DNA from 2 places in the Kitasatospora sp. NPDC114501 genome. Region 1 is predicted to be linked to the other one. Evidence: riboswitches for the same ligand, from Rfam matches in the RefSeq annotation. Region 1 holds a riboswitch; the other holds the start of a gene.
What was found. A riboswitch is a leader RNA that binds a small molecule or an ion and turns the genes downstream of it on or off. The one in region 1 is predicted to bind glycine.
Positions count from the first base shown of each region.

Region 2: linked by a shared signal. The riboswitch ahead of gcvT (glycine cleavage system aminomethyltransferase GcvT) and the one ahead of gcvP (aminomethyl-transferring glycine dehydrogenase) in region 1 are both predicted to bind glycine.

Region 1 is NZ_JBVKDS010000017.1:221,052-226,053, forward strand. It holds gene gcvP (aminomethyl-transferring glycine dehydrogenase) at 1-2,099, opposite strand, end outside; glycine riboswitch at 2,204-2,336, opposite strand; glycine riboswitch at 2,338-2,440, opposite strand; gene ACZ7RU_RS29650 (PRC and DUF2382 domain-containing protein) at 2,665-3,849, shown strand; gene ACZ7RU_RS29655 (MFS transporter) at 4,011-5,002, shown strand, end outside.
Region 2 is NZ_JBVKDS010000002.1:508,750-513,751, reverse strand. It holds gene ACZ7RU_RS05740 (enhanced serine sensitivity protein SseB C-terminal domain-containing protein) at 1-498, opposite strand, end outside; gene ACZ7RU_RS05735 (enhanced serine sensitivity protein SseB C-terminal domain-containing protein) at 615-1,418, opposite strand; glycine riboswitch at 1,629-1,729, shown strand; gene gcvT (glycine cleavage system aminomethyltransferase GcvT) at 1,960-3,081, shown strand; gene gcvH (glycine cleavage system protein GcvH) at 3,182-3,565, shown strand; gene glyA (serine hydroxymethyltransferase) at 3,642-4,910, shown strand.

The sequences.
Region 1 (5,002 bases):
GGCTTGGCGAGGCCGACCAGGGCGTTCAGGTTGGCGCCGTCCACGTACACCTGGCCGCCGGCCTCGTGCACCAGGGCGCAGATGTCGGTGATCTGGGTCTCGTACACGCCGTGGGTGGACGGGTAGGTGACCATCAGCACGGCGAGGTTGTCGCGGTGCTGCTCGATCTTGGCCTTCAGGTCGTCGACGTCCACGTCGCCGTCGACCAGGGTCTTCACCACGACCACGCGCATGCCGGCCATCACCGCGGAGGCCGCGTTGGTGCCGTGCGCCGAGGACGGGATCAGGCAGACGTCGCGCTGGGTGTCGCCGTTGGCGTGGTGGTAGGCGCGCACGGCCAGCAGACCGGCCAGCTCGCCCTGCGAGCCCGCGTTCGGCTGGATCGACACGGCGTCGTAGCCGGTCACCTCGACCAGCTGCTGCTCCAGCTGGCGGATCAGGGTCAGGTAGCCCTGGGCCTGGTCGATCGGCGCGAAGGGGTGCAGCTGGCCGAACTCCGGCCAGGTCACCGCCTCCATCTCGGTGGTCGCGTTGAGCTTCATGGTGCAGGAGCCCAGCGGGATCATGCCGCGGTCCAGCGCGTAGTCCCGGTCCGACAGGCGGCGCAGGTAGCGCAGCATGGCGGTCTCCGAGCGGTGGCTGTGGAAGACCGGGTGGGTCAGGTACTCGTCCTCGCGCAGCAGCGCGGCGGGCAGCGCGTCGGCCGCCTCGGCGACCTCGACGGCGGGGACGCCGAACGCGGCCCAGACACCGGCCAGGTGCTCGCGGGTGGTGGTCTCGTCGGTGGAGACGGAGATCCGGTCCTCGCCGTCCTGGTACAGGTTGATGCCGTTGGCGCGGGCGGCGGCGGCGATCTCGGCGGCACGGCCCGGGACGACGGCGGTGACGGTGTCGAAGAACTCGCCGTGCAGCAGCTCGACACCGCCGGCCCGCAGGCCCTCGGCGAGGGCGGCGGCGTAGCGGTGGGTGCGGCGGGCGATGTCGGCCAGGCCGTCCGGGCCGTGGTAGACGGCGTACATCGAGGCCATCACGGCGAGCAGCACCTGGGCGGTGCAGATGTTGCTGGTGGCCTTCTCGCGGCGGATGTGCTGCTCGCGGGTCTGCAGCGCCAGGCGGTAGGCGCGGTTGCCGTCGGCGTCGACGGAGACGCCGACCAGGCGGCCGGGCAGCGAGCGGGCGTACTCGGCGCGCACCGACAGGTAGCCGGCGTGCGGGCCGCCGAAGCCCATCGGCACGCCGAAGCGCTGCGAGGTGCCGCAGGCGATGTCGGCGCCCAGCGAGCCCGGGGACTTGAGCAGGGTCAGCGCGAGCAGGTCGGCGGCGACCGCGACGACCGCGCCCAGGCCGTGCGCCTGCTCGATCACCGGGGTGAGGTCGCGGACCACACCGGTGGCGCCGGGGTACTGGAGCAGCACGCCGAAGACGCCGCGCTCGGCGATCTCGGCCGGGATGCCCTCGGACAGGTCGGCGACGACGACCTCGACGCCGGTCGGCACCGCGCGGGTGTTGATCACCGCGACGGTCTGCGGCAGGGTCTCGGCGTCGACCAGGAAGACACCGCCCTTGACCTTGGTGACGCGGCGGGCCAGCGACATCGCCTCGGCGGCCGCGGTGCCCTCGTCCAGCAGCGAGGAGCCGGAGGTCGGCAGACCGGTCAGGTCGGAGACCACGGTCTGGAAGTTGAGCAGCGCCTCCAGCCGGCCCTGCGAGATCTCCGGCTGGTACGGGGTGTAGGCGGTGTACCAGGCCGGGTTCTCCATGACGTTGCGCAGGATCACCGGCGGGGTGAAGGTGCCGTAGTAGCCCAGGCCGATCATCGGCTGGAGCACCTGGTTGCGGCCGGCCAGCTCGCGCAGCTCGGCGAGGACCTGGGCCTCGGTCCGGCCCGCGGGCAGGTCCAGGGCGGTGATGGAACGGATCGCCTCGGGCACCGCGGTGGCCGCGAGCTCGTCCAGCGAGCCGTAGCCGACGGACGCCAGCATCTTCTCCTGCGCGGCGGCGTCGGGGCCGATGTGGCGGTTCTCGAAGGGGCTGGCCAGCTCAAGCTCGGTGAGGGTCGAGGCGCTGGTGGGGCGTCCCGCGTTCGGCTGGGCGTTCATGGTGGTCGAGGCCTCCTGGTCACGGACCGGCGGGGGTACGCACGCCGGCCGGTCGACACCACTGCGCACAGCGGACGAACCGGGGCGGGCGGACCCGACAGGCCTCCCCCTCTGTCATCGGGACCTGAGAGCTTCACCCGCACGGAGCGCTGTGGGCGCCCCGCCGGCTTGCACCGTCGGTGAGGGAGGTGATCGCCGGCTCCCATGCCGACGCTCCTGCCCTGCTTTCCAGAGTGACCTACCCCACACGGTACGGATGCCTGAGAGATTCCGGGGAGGAGTTGCTCCTTCGGCGCCCCGACCAGCGGTTTTCGTGTCGGAGACTCTCCCGAGCGGGCTCTGCGGTCGCCGCCCAGGGTACCAGCGGGAGGGCCCCCGATCACGGGTGCGTCAGGTCACTCGAGGTCTACGCGCGTCCCCCGGACGGTCCAGCGCGCCGCCCGTCCGGGCGCACCCCGGTCGCGACCGTCCGATTCATGGCTTTTGGTGTGAAGTGGCGACCGGAACGGGTGCTCCGGCCGCCTTTCTGCGGGACTTCCGCAGGCTCAGCGCACGGGAGGAAAGAGTGCAGACCGACATCGACCCACGGGACCTCATCGGTCACAAGGCCGTCGACCGCAACGGAGACAAGATCGGCACGGTCGACGAGGTCTACCTGGACGACGCCACCGGCCGGCCGGAGTGGGCCGCGGTCCGGACCGGCATCTTCGGCCGGGACGCCTTCGTCCCGCTGACCACGAGCGAGTTCTCCGGCGAGGAACTCCGGGTGCCGTACGACAAGTCGTTGGTGAAGGAGTCGCCGGACTTCGGCGTCGGCCAGCACCTGTCCCCCGCCCAGGAGCTCCAGCTCTACCGCTACTACGGGCTCGACACCCCGATGGACGGCCGTCCGAACGGCGAGAACGGCAGCCGCGCCAAGCAGCCCGACCTCGACTTCGGCACCACGGCGGCCGCCGCCACCACCACGGCCGCGGCGGCGCCGGCCAAGCCGCTCACCTTCCACACCCCCGAGCGCTCCCCCGAGCCGGCCCCGGCCAGGACCCCGGTCCCCACCGCCGCCGCGCCCGGCCCCACCGCCCCGACCCTCACCGCCGCCGCCGCCGACACCGCCAGGACCGCCCCGGAGGCCGACATGCGGACCCTCAGCACCCCGTCGACCACCACCACCCCGCACACCACCACCCCGCCCGTCGCGCCGGCCGCGGAACCGAGGCCGCAGTCGCAGCCGGCCTCCGCGCCCGCCCCGGCGGCGACCACCCCCACCACGACCACGACCACCACCGCGAGCGCCGGCTCCGCCCCCAGCGGCCCGGTCGAGATCACCTGCCGCGAGGAGCGGTTGGAGATCACCACCGAGTGGCACACCCTCGGCACCGCGAAGCTGCGCAAGTACGTGACGACCGAACAGGTCGAGCGCCGCGTCCCGGTGGTCCGCGAGCGCGTCCGGGTCGAACGGATGCCGGTCAGCGAAGCCGAACGCGCCGCGCTCACCGAGAAGGACATCGCCGAGGCCGTCGAGGAGGTCACCCTCCGTGAGGAACGCGCGGTGGTCCGCAAGCACCTCGCCCCCATCGAGCGGGTCCGCCTGATCGTCGAGCGGTACACCACCGAGGAGGTGGTCCGGGAGGAACTCCGCCGCGAGCACGTCGAGGTCCACGACACCACCGCCGGCCACGCTCCCGGCTCGCCGACCGACTCGACCCCGGCCGCGGCCTCGTCCCGCCCGGCCCCGCTACGGCCGCTCGTCTGACAGCCCCCCGCGCCAAGGGGCCCCGGACACCGTCCGGGGCCCCTTGGCGCGTACCCGACCGTTCCTCTTTGCCAAAGCTTAACCACTCGATATTTGACACTCTGAAGTATCACCCTGCATGGTTACTTCAGTTCATTCACTATGTACGAGAGGAAGCAACCGTGAGTGAGGCACCACAGCCCACCACCGCGGCCGAGAAGCAGAGCAGCTCCCGGGTCCTGCCGGCCCTCATCCTGGCGATGCTGTCGTTCAGCGTGGTGCAGACCGCGGTCGTCCCGATCCTGCCCTCGCTGGCCAGGGAACTGAACGTCTCCGCGTCCAGCATCACCTGGCTGATGACCGCCAACCTGCTCTCCGCAGCCGTGCTGACTCCTCTCCTGGGTCGCTTCGGCGACCTCCGGGGCCGCAAGCCGATGCTGCTGATCTCGCTGGCCGGCCTGGTCGCCGGTTCGGCGCTGGCGGTCAGCACCCACTCCTTCACCTGGCTGGTCGTCGCCCGCGTCCTCCAGGGCGCAGGCGGTGGCGTCCTGCCGCTGGCGATCAGCATCGTCCGTGACGAGCTGCCCAGGCAGAAGGTGACCGGCGGTGTCGCCGCCATCAGCGCCTCGATGGGCGTCGGCTCCGGCCTCGGCCTGGTCGCCACCGGCCTCCTGCTGGAGCACTGGGCCTACAAGTCGATCTTCTGGATGGGCCTGCTCTTCGGCCTGCTCGCGCTCGCCCTGGTCGCCTTCCGCGTCCCGACCGACCCGGTCACCGACAAGGAGGGCGGCGCCGACCCGCTGGGCGCGATCACCCTGGCCGGCTGGCTCTCCGCACTGCTGGTCGCGGTCAGCCAGGGCAACCACTGGGGCTGGACCTCCAACAAGACGCTCGGCCTGTTCGCCGTCGCCGCCGTGGTCGCCCTCGTCTGGGGGATTATCGAGACCAAGGTCGCGCACCCGCTGGTGGACATGAAGATGATGGCCCGTCCGGCCGTCGCCTTCACCAACATGGCCGGCCTGCTCATCGGCTTCGGCATGTACGGCTCCTTCATGGTCATCAGCAACTTCGCCCAGACCCCGGAGAAGCTGGCCCACTACGGCTTCACCGCCACCGTGCTGCACGCCGGCATCATGCTGCTGCCGTCGGCGATCGGCTCGATGGTCGCCGCCCC
Region 2 (5,002 bases), on a different contig from region 1:
GAACGGCTGGGCGTTGAGCTGCGGCTCGCTCAGCTTCAACGGCCCGGCCGGCAGCCGGTCCAGGCCCGCGGCGACCCGCCGCAGGTCCGCCCACGGCACCCCGACGCCCCCGCCGGGCGCGTGCGGGTTGAGCCACAGGCCCCAGCGGGTGCGGTACAGCGAGGCCGCGATCTCCCGGCCGGAGATGACCTCGTGGGCCCGCGCCCAGCCGGAGGAGGTCAGTTGTTCGGGCGAGGTGACGGCCGGCGCGTAGCCGTGGCCGCTGATCTCCATGTTCCCGTACTGCGCGTCCGGGCTGCCCGGCGTGCCGTGCCACAGCAGCATCCAGACCTGGCCGTCCGCCAGCGCGTGCAGCAGCCGCTCGTACGCGTCGTAGCGCTCCGGCGCGACATCGCGCAGGGCGCGCTCCAACGCGCCGGGATCAGCTCCCGGGCGCCCGGCGGCCGGTGCCTGGCCCCAGGCCCCCGGCACACCGCCCGCTCCCGTTCCCGCACTCATGCGCCCACCTCGCCGCGCCTCTTTCCCTCAACCCGCCGGCCCGTCGGCCGTCTGCACGCACCCTATGGCGCGGCACCGGCCACCGCCACGGCGACGTGCCTCTGATACGAACCCGCTCACGCCCGCGTGTAGAAGGGCAGTACCCGGGTGAGCAGCCACTCGACCACCGGGTCGTCGGCGAGGTCGAGCAGTACGAGGTGGACGCCGCCGGGCAGCGGCGCGGTTCCCAGCGCTCGGCCGAGCGCGTCGTTCACCGCGGCGGGATCGGCCGGTGCCGCCGGGTCCAACTGGACGCCCACGAACATCACGGTCGGCTCGCCCTCGATGCTGGCCAGTGCCCTGCGGGCGGTCAGCACCCCCGGCAGCGCCGAGAGTTCGGCCCGGCAGGCGGCCAGGAAGTGCTCCGGGTCCTCCCCCGGCACCGGCTCGCGCAGCGCCACCCGCCCGCCGGTCGGCGCCTGGGCGTCGTCGGCGCCGTCCCAGCGGTCCCCGCAGGGGCCGCGGCGCAGCTCGGCGACGCCCTGCGGCGGGACCGGCAGGCCCACCGCCGCTTCCGGGTTCACCGCGATGCCCACGCCCAGCGGCAGCCCGCGGGCGAACTCCCACACCGGCGCGATCGCGAAGGCCATCCCGGGCGCCTGCTGGAGGAACACCTCCTGCGAGGAGAACACCGGTACGTACGGGTCGCCGCCCAGCTCGATCGTCGGCAGGTCCAGCGACTGCCCCTGCGGGTCGCCCCCGGCCGGCAGCGGCACCCACACCTGGCTGCGCGCCAGCACCTCGATCACCCGCGGCGTCGCGCCCGGGTCGCCCAGGGCCGCGGTCAGCACCTGCTCCAGCTCGTTGGCCGGCCAGGAGCCGCCCGCCGGCGCCTCCTCCGGTCCGCCCCACCCCTGCTGCTGCTCCACCGGGTACCCCATGCGCCGCCGATTCCGCCCTCTGCCGTTCGGCCGCCCTCTGCTGCGCCGACGCGCAGCAGTCTAGAGGCGCGCGGGGGCGGGGTCAGGACTCGTGTTCGGGTCCCGCGCGGTGTGACCGGGTCCCCCCTCCCCTCGTCGTCCGGGACGTGCCATGATGTGCGCGTCCGACGGCATGCGCCGCGGGCCCCCAACAACTCCACACCGGCCGCTCGAACCCGCGCGGGAGAGCCCGGAGTGCCGTCAGGCACAGCCGGCGCCGAAGGAGCAAGTCCTCCCCGGAATCTCTCAGGCACCCCTACCGCACGGGTTAGGCACATCTGGAAAGCGGCGCCCGGCCCTGTCGTGCGCCCACCCACGGTGCAAGCCGCCATGCTGTCCCCCAAGCTGGAAACAGCTGCGGGCAGGTGGGCGGTGAAGCTCTCAGGTTCGACGACAGATGGGGAGACCCACGCCGCCGCATGCCCGCGCGCAGGGTCGGCCCCCGAGCGGGTCCGGTCCGGCGCGCGCACCCCTGAGTGCCCCGACCGAGGAGTTCCTGGCCATGTCGTCCCTCCGCCTGACCGCGCTCGACGCGCTGCACCGCGCCCTCGGCGCGACCATGACCGACTTCGCCGGCTGGGACATGCCGCTGCGCTACGGCAGCGAGCGCGAGGAGCACCTCGCGGTCCGCACCAAGGCCGGTCTGTTCGACCTCTCGCACATGGGCGAGATCACCGTCACCGGCCCGCAGGCGGGCGAGATGCTGGACCACGCGCTGGTCGGCTTCGTCTCCGCGCTGGGCGTGCTGCGCGCCCGCTACACCATGATCTGCGCCGAGGACGGCGGCATCCTGGACGACCTGATCGTCTACCGCCTGCGCGAGGACGCCTTCCTGGTCGTCGCCAACGCCTCCAACGCCCAGCTGGTCCTCGACGAGCTGATCGCCCGCGCCAAGGGCTTCGACGCCGTCGTCACCGACGACCGCGACACCTACGCGCTGATCGCCGTCCAGGGCCCGGAGGCCACCGGCATCCTGGCGAAGACCACCGACGCCGACCTGCCCGGCCTGAAGTACTACGCGATCCTCCCGGCCCAGGTGGCCGGCCGCGACGTGCTGCTCGCCCGTACCGGCTACACCGGCGAGGACGGCTTCGAGATCTTCTGCCACCCGGTCGACGCCGAGCCGGTCTGGCAGGCGCTGACCGCCGCGGGCGAGGGCCACGGCCTGGTCCCGTGCGGCCTGTCCTGCCGCGACACGCTGCGCCTGGAGGCCGGCATGCCGCTGTACGGGCACGAGCTGTCCACCGACCTCACCCCGTTCGACGCCGGCCTGGGCCGGGTCGTCCGCTTCGACAAGACCACCAACGAGGGCGCCTTCATCGGCCGCAAGGCGCTGGAGCAGGCCGCCGCCGCGGCCGAGACCAACCCGCCGAAGGTGCTGGTCGGCCTGGTCTCCGAGGGCAAGCGGGTGCCGCGCGCCGAGTACACCGTGGTCTCCACCGACGGCGAGCCGATCGGCCGGATCACCTCGGGCGCGCCGTCCCCGACCCTGGGCCGGCCGATCGCGATGGCCTACGTCGACGCCGCCCACGCCGCCCCCGGCACCACCGTCGCGGTGGACGTGCGCGGCCGGCACGAGCCCGTCCAGGTCGTGGCGCTGCCGTTCTACAAGCGCGCCCGCTGAGCCCCGCCGGGCCCCCGGTTTTCCCCATACACGCACGTCGCGGCCGTCCGCGCGGCGGCCCGCTTCGTCGTACCCGCTTCCCATCCTGGAGAATGACGCCATGAGCAACCCCCAGCACCTGCAGTACACCAAGGAGCACGAGTGGCTGACCGCCGCGGACGCGGAGGGTGTCTCCACGGTCGGCATCACCGCGCACGCCGCCGACGCGCTCGGTGACATCGTCTACGTGCAGCTCCCCGAGGTCGGTGAGACCGTGACCGCCGGCGAGACCTGCGGCGAGCTGGAGTCCACCAAGTCGGTCAGCGACCTGTACTCCCCGGTGACCGGCGAGGTCACCGAGGTCAACCAGGACGTCCTGGACGACAACGCCCTGGTCAACAGCGCCCCGTTCGAGGGCGGCTGGCTGTTCAAGGTGCGCGTCGAGGCCACCGACGAGCTGCTCAGCGCCGACGAGTACGACGCGCTCACCAACCCCCAGGGCTGATCCCCCGCCAGGGGCGGTCGCGCGGCGGCCGCCCCGCCCCGGCCCCTTTCCCTCCTCCTCCCGGGAAGACCACACCATGACGGTTCTCAACCAGTCCCTGCACGCCCTCGACCCGGAGATCGCCGCCGCGGTCGACGCCGAGCTGCACCGCCAGCAGACCACCCTGGAGATGATCGCCTCCGAGAACTTCGCCCCGGTGGCGGTCATGGAGGCCCAGGGCTCGGTGCTCACCAACAAGTACGCGGAGGGCTACCCCGGCCGCCGCTACTACGGCGGCTGCGAGCACGTCGACGTGGTCGAGCAGATCGCGATCGACCGCATCAAGGAGCTGTTCGGCGCCGAGCACGCCAACGTCCAGCCGCACTCGGGCGCGCAGGCCAACGCCGCCGCGATGTTCGCGCTGATCCAGCCGGGCGACACCATCCTGGGCCTGTCGCTGGCCCACGGCGGTCACCTGACCCACGGCATGAAGATCAACTTCTCCGGCAAGCTCTACAACGTGGCCGCGTACCACGTGGACGAGAAGACCGGCCAGGTCGACATGGCCGAGGTCGAGCGCCTCGCCAAGGAGCACCAGCCGAAGCTGATCATCGCCGGCTGGTCGGCCTACCCCCGCCAGCTCGACTTCGCCGCGTTCCGCCGGATCGCCGACGAGGTCGGCGCGCTGCTCATGGTGGACATGGCGCACTTCGCCGGCCTGGTGGCCGCCGGGCTGCACCCGAACCCGGTGCCCTACGCGGACGTGGTCACCACCACCACCCACAAGACCCTGGGCGGCCCGCGCGGCGGCGTCATCCTGTCCAAGGCCGAGTTCGCCAAGAAGATCAACTCCGCGGTCTTCCCCGGCCAGCAGGGCGGCCCGCTGGAGCACGTGATCGCCGGCAAGGCGGTCGCCTTCAAGGTCGCGGCCTCGGAGGAGTTCAAGGAGCGCCAGCAGCGCACCCTGGACGGTGCCCGCATCCTCGCCGAGCGCCTGCTCCAGGCCGACGTGGCCGAGGCCGGCGCGTCCGTGCTCTCCGGCGGCACCGACGTCCACCTGGTCCTGGTCGACCTGCGCAACAGCCAGCTCGACGGCCAGCAGGCCGAGGACCGGCTGCACGAGGTCGGCATCACCGTCAACCGCAACGCGATCCCGAACGACCCGCGCCCGCCGATGGTCACCTCGGGCCTGCGCATCGGCACCCCGGCCCTGGCCACCCGCGGCTTCCAGGCCGAGGACTTCCGCGAGGTCGCCGACATCATCGCCGAGGCGCTCAAGCCCGCCTTCGACGAGACCGTCGCCGACGCCCTGAAGGCCCGGGTCACCGCCCTGGCCGAGAAGTACCCGCTGTACCCGAACCTCTGATCACTCCGGTGATCGTTCGGGCGGGGTGACCGGCCTCACCCCTCCGGCGTACCAGGCACCCCGGGGCACCGCGCACACTGGACTGTGCGCGC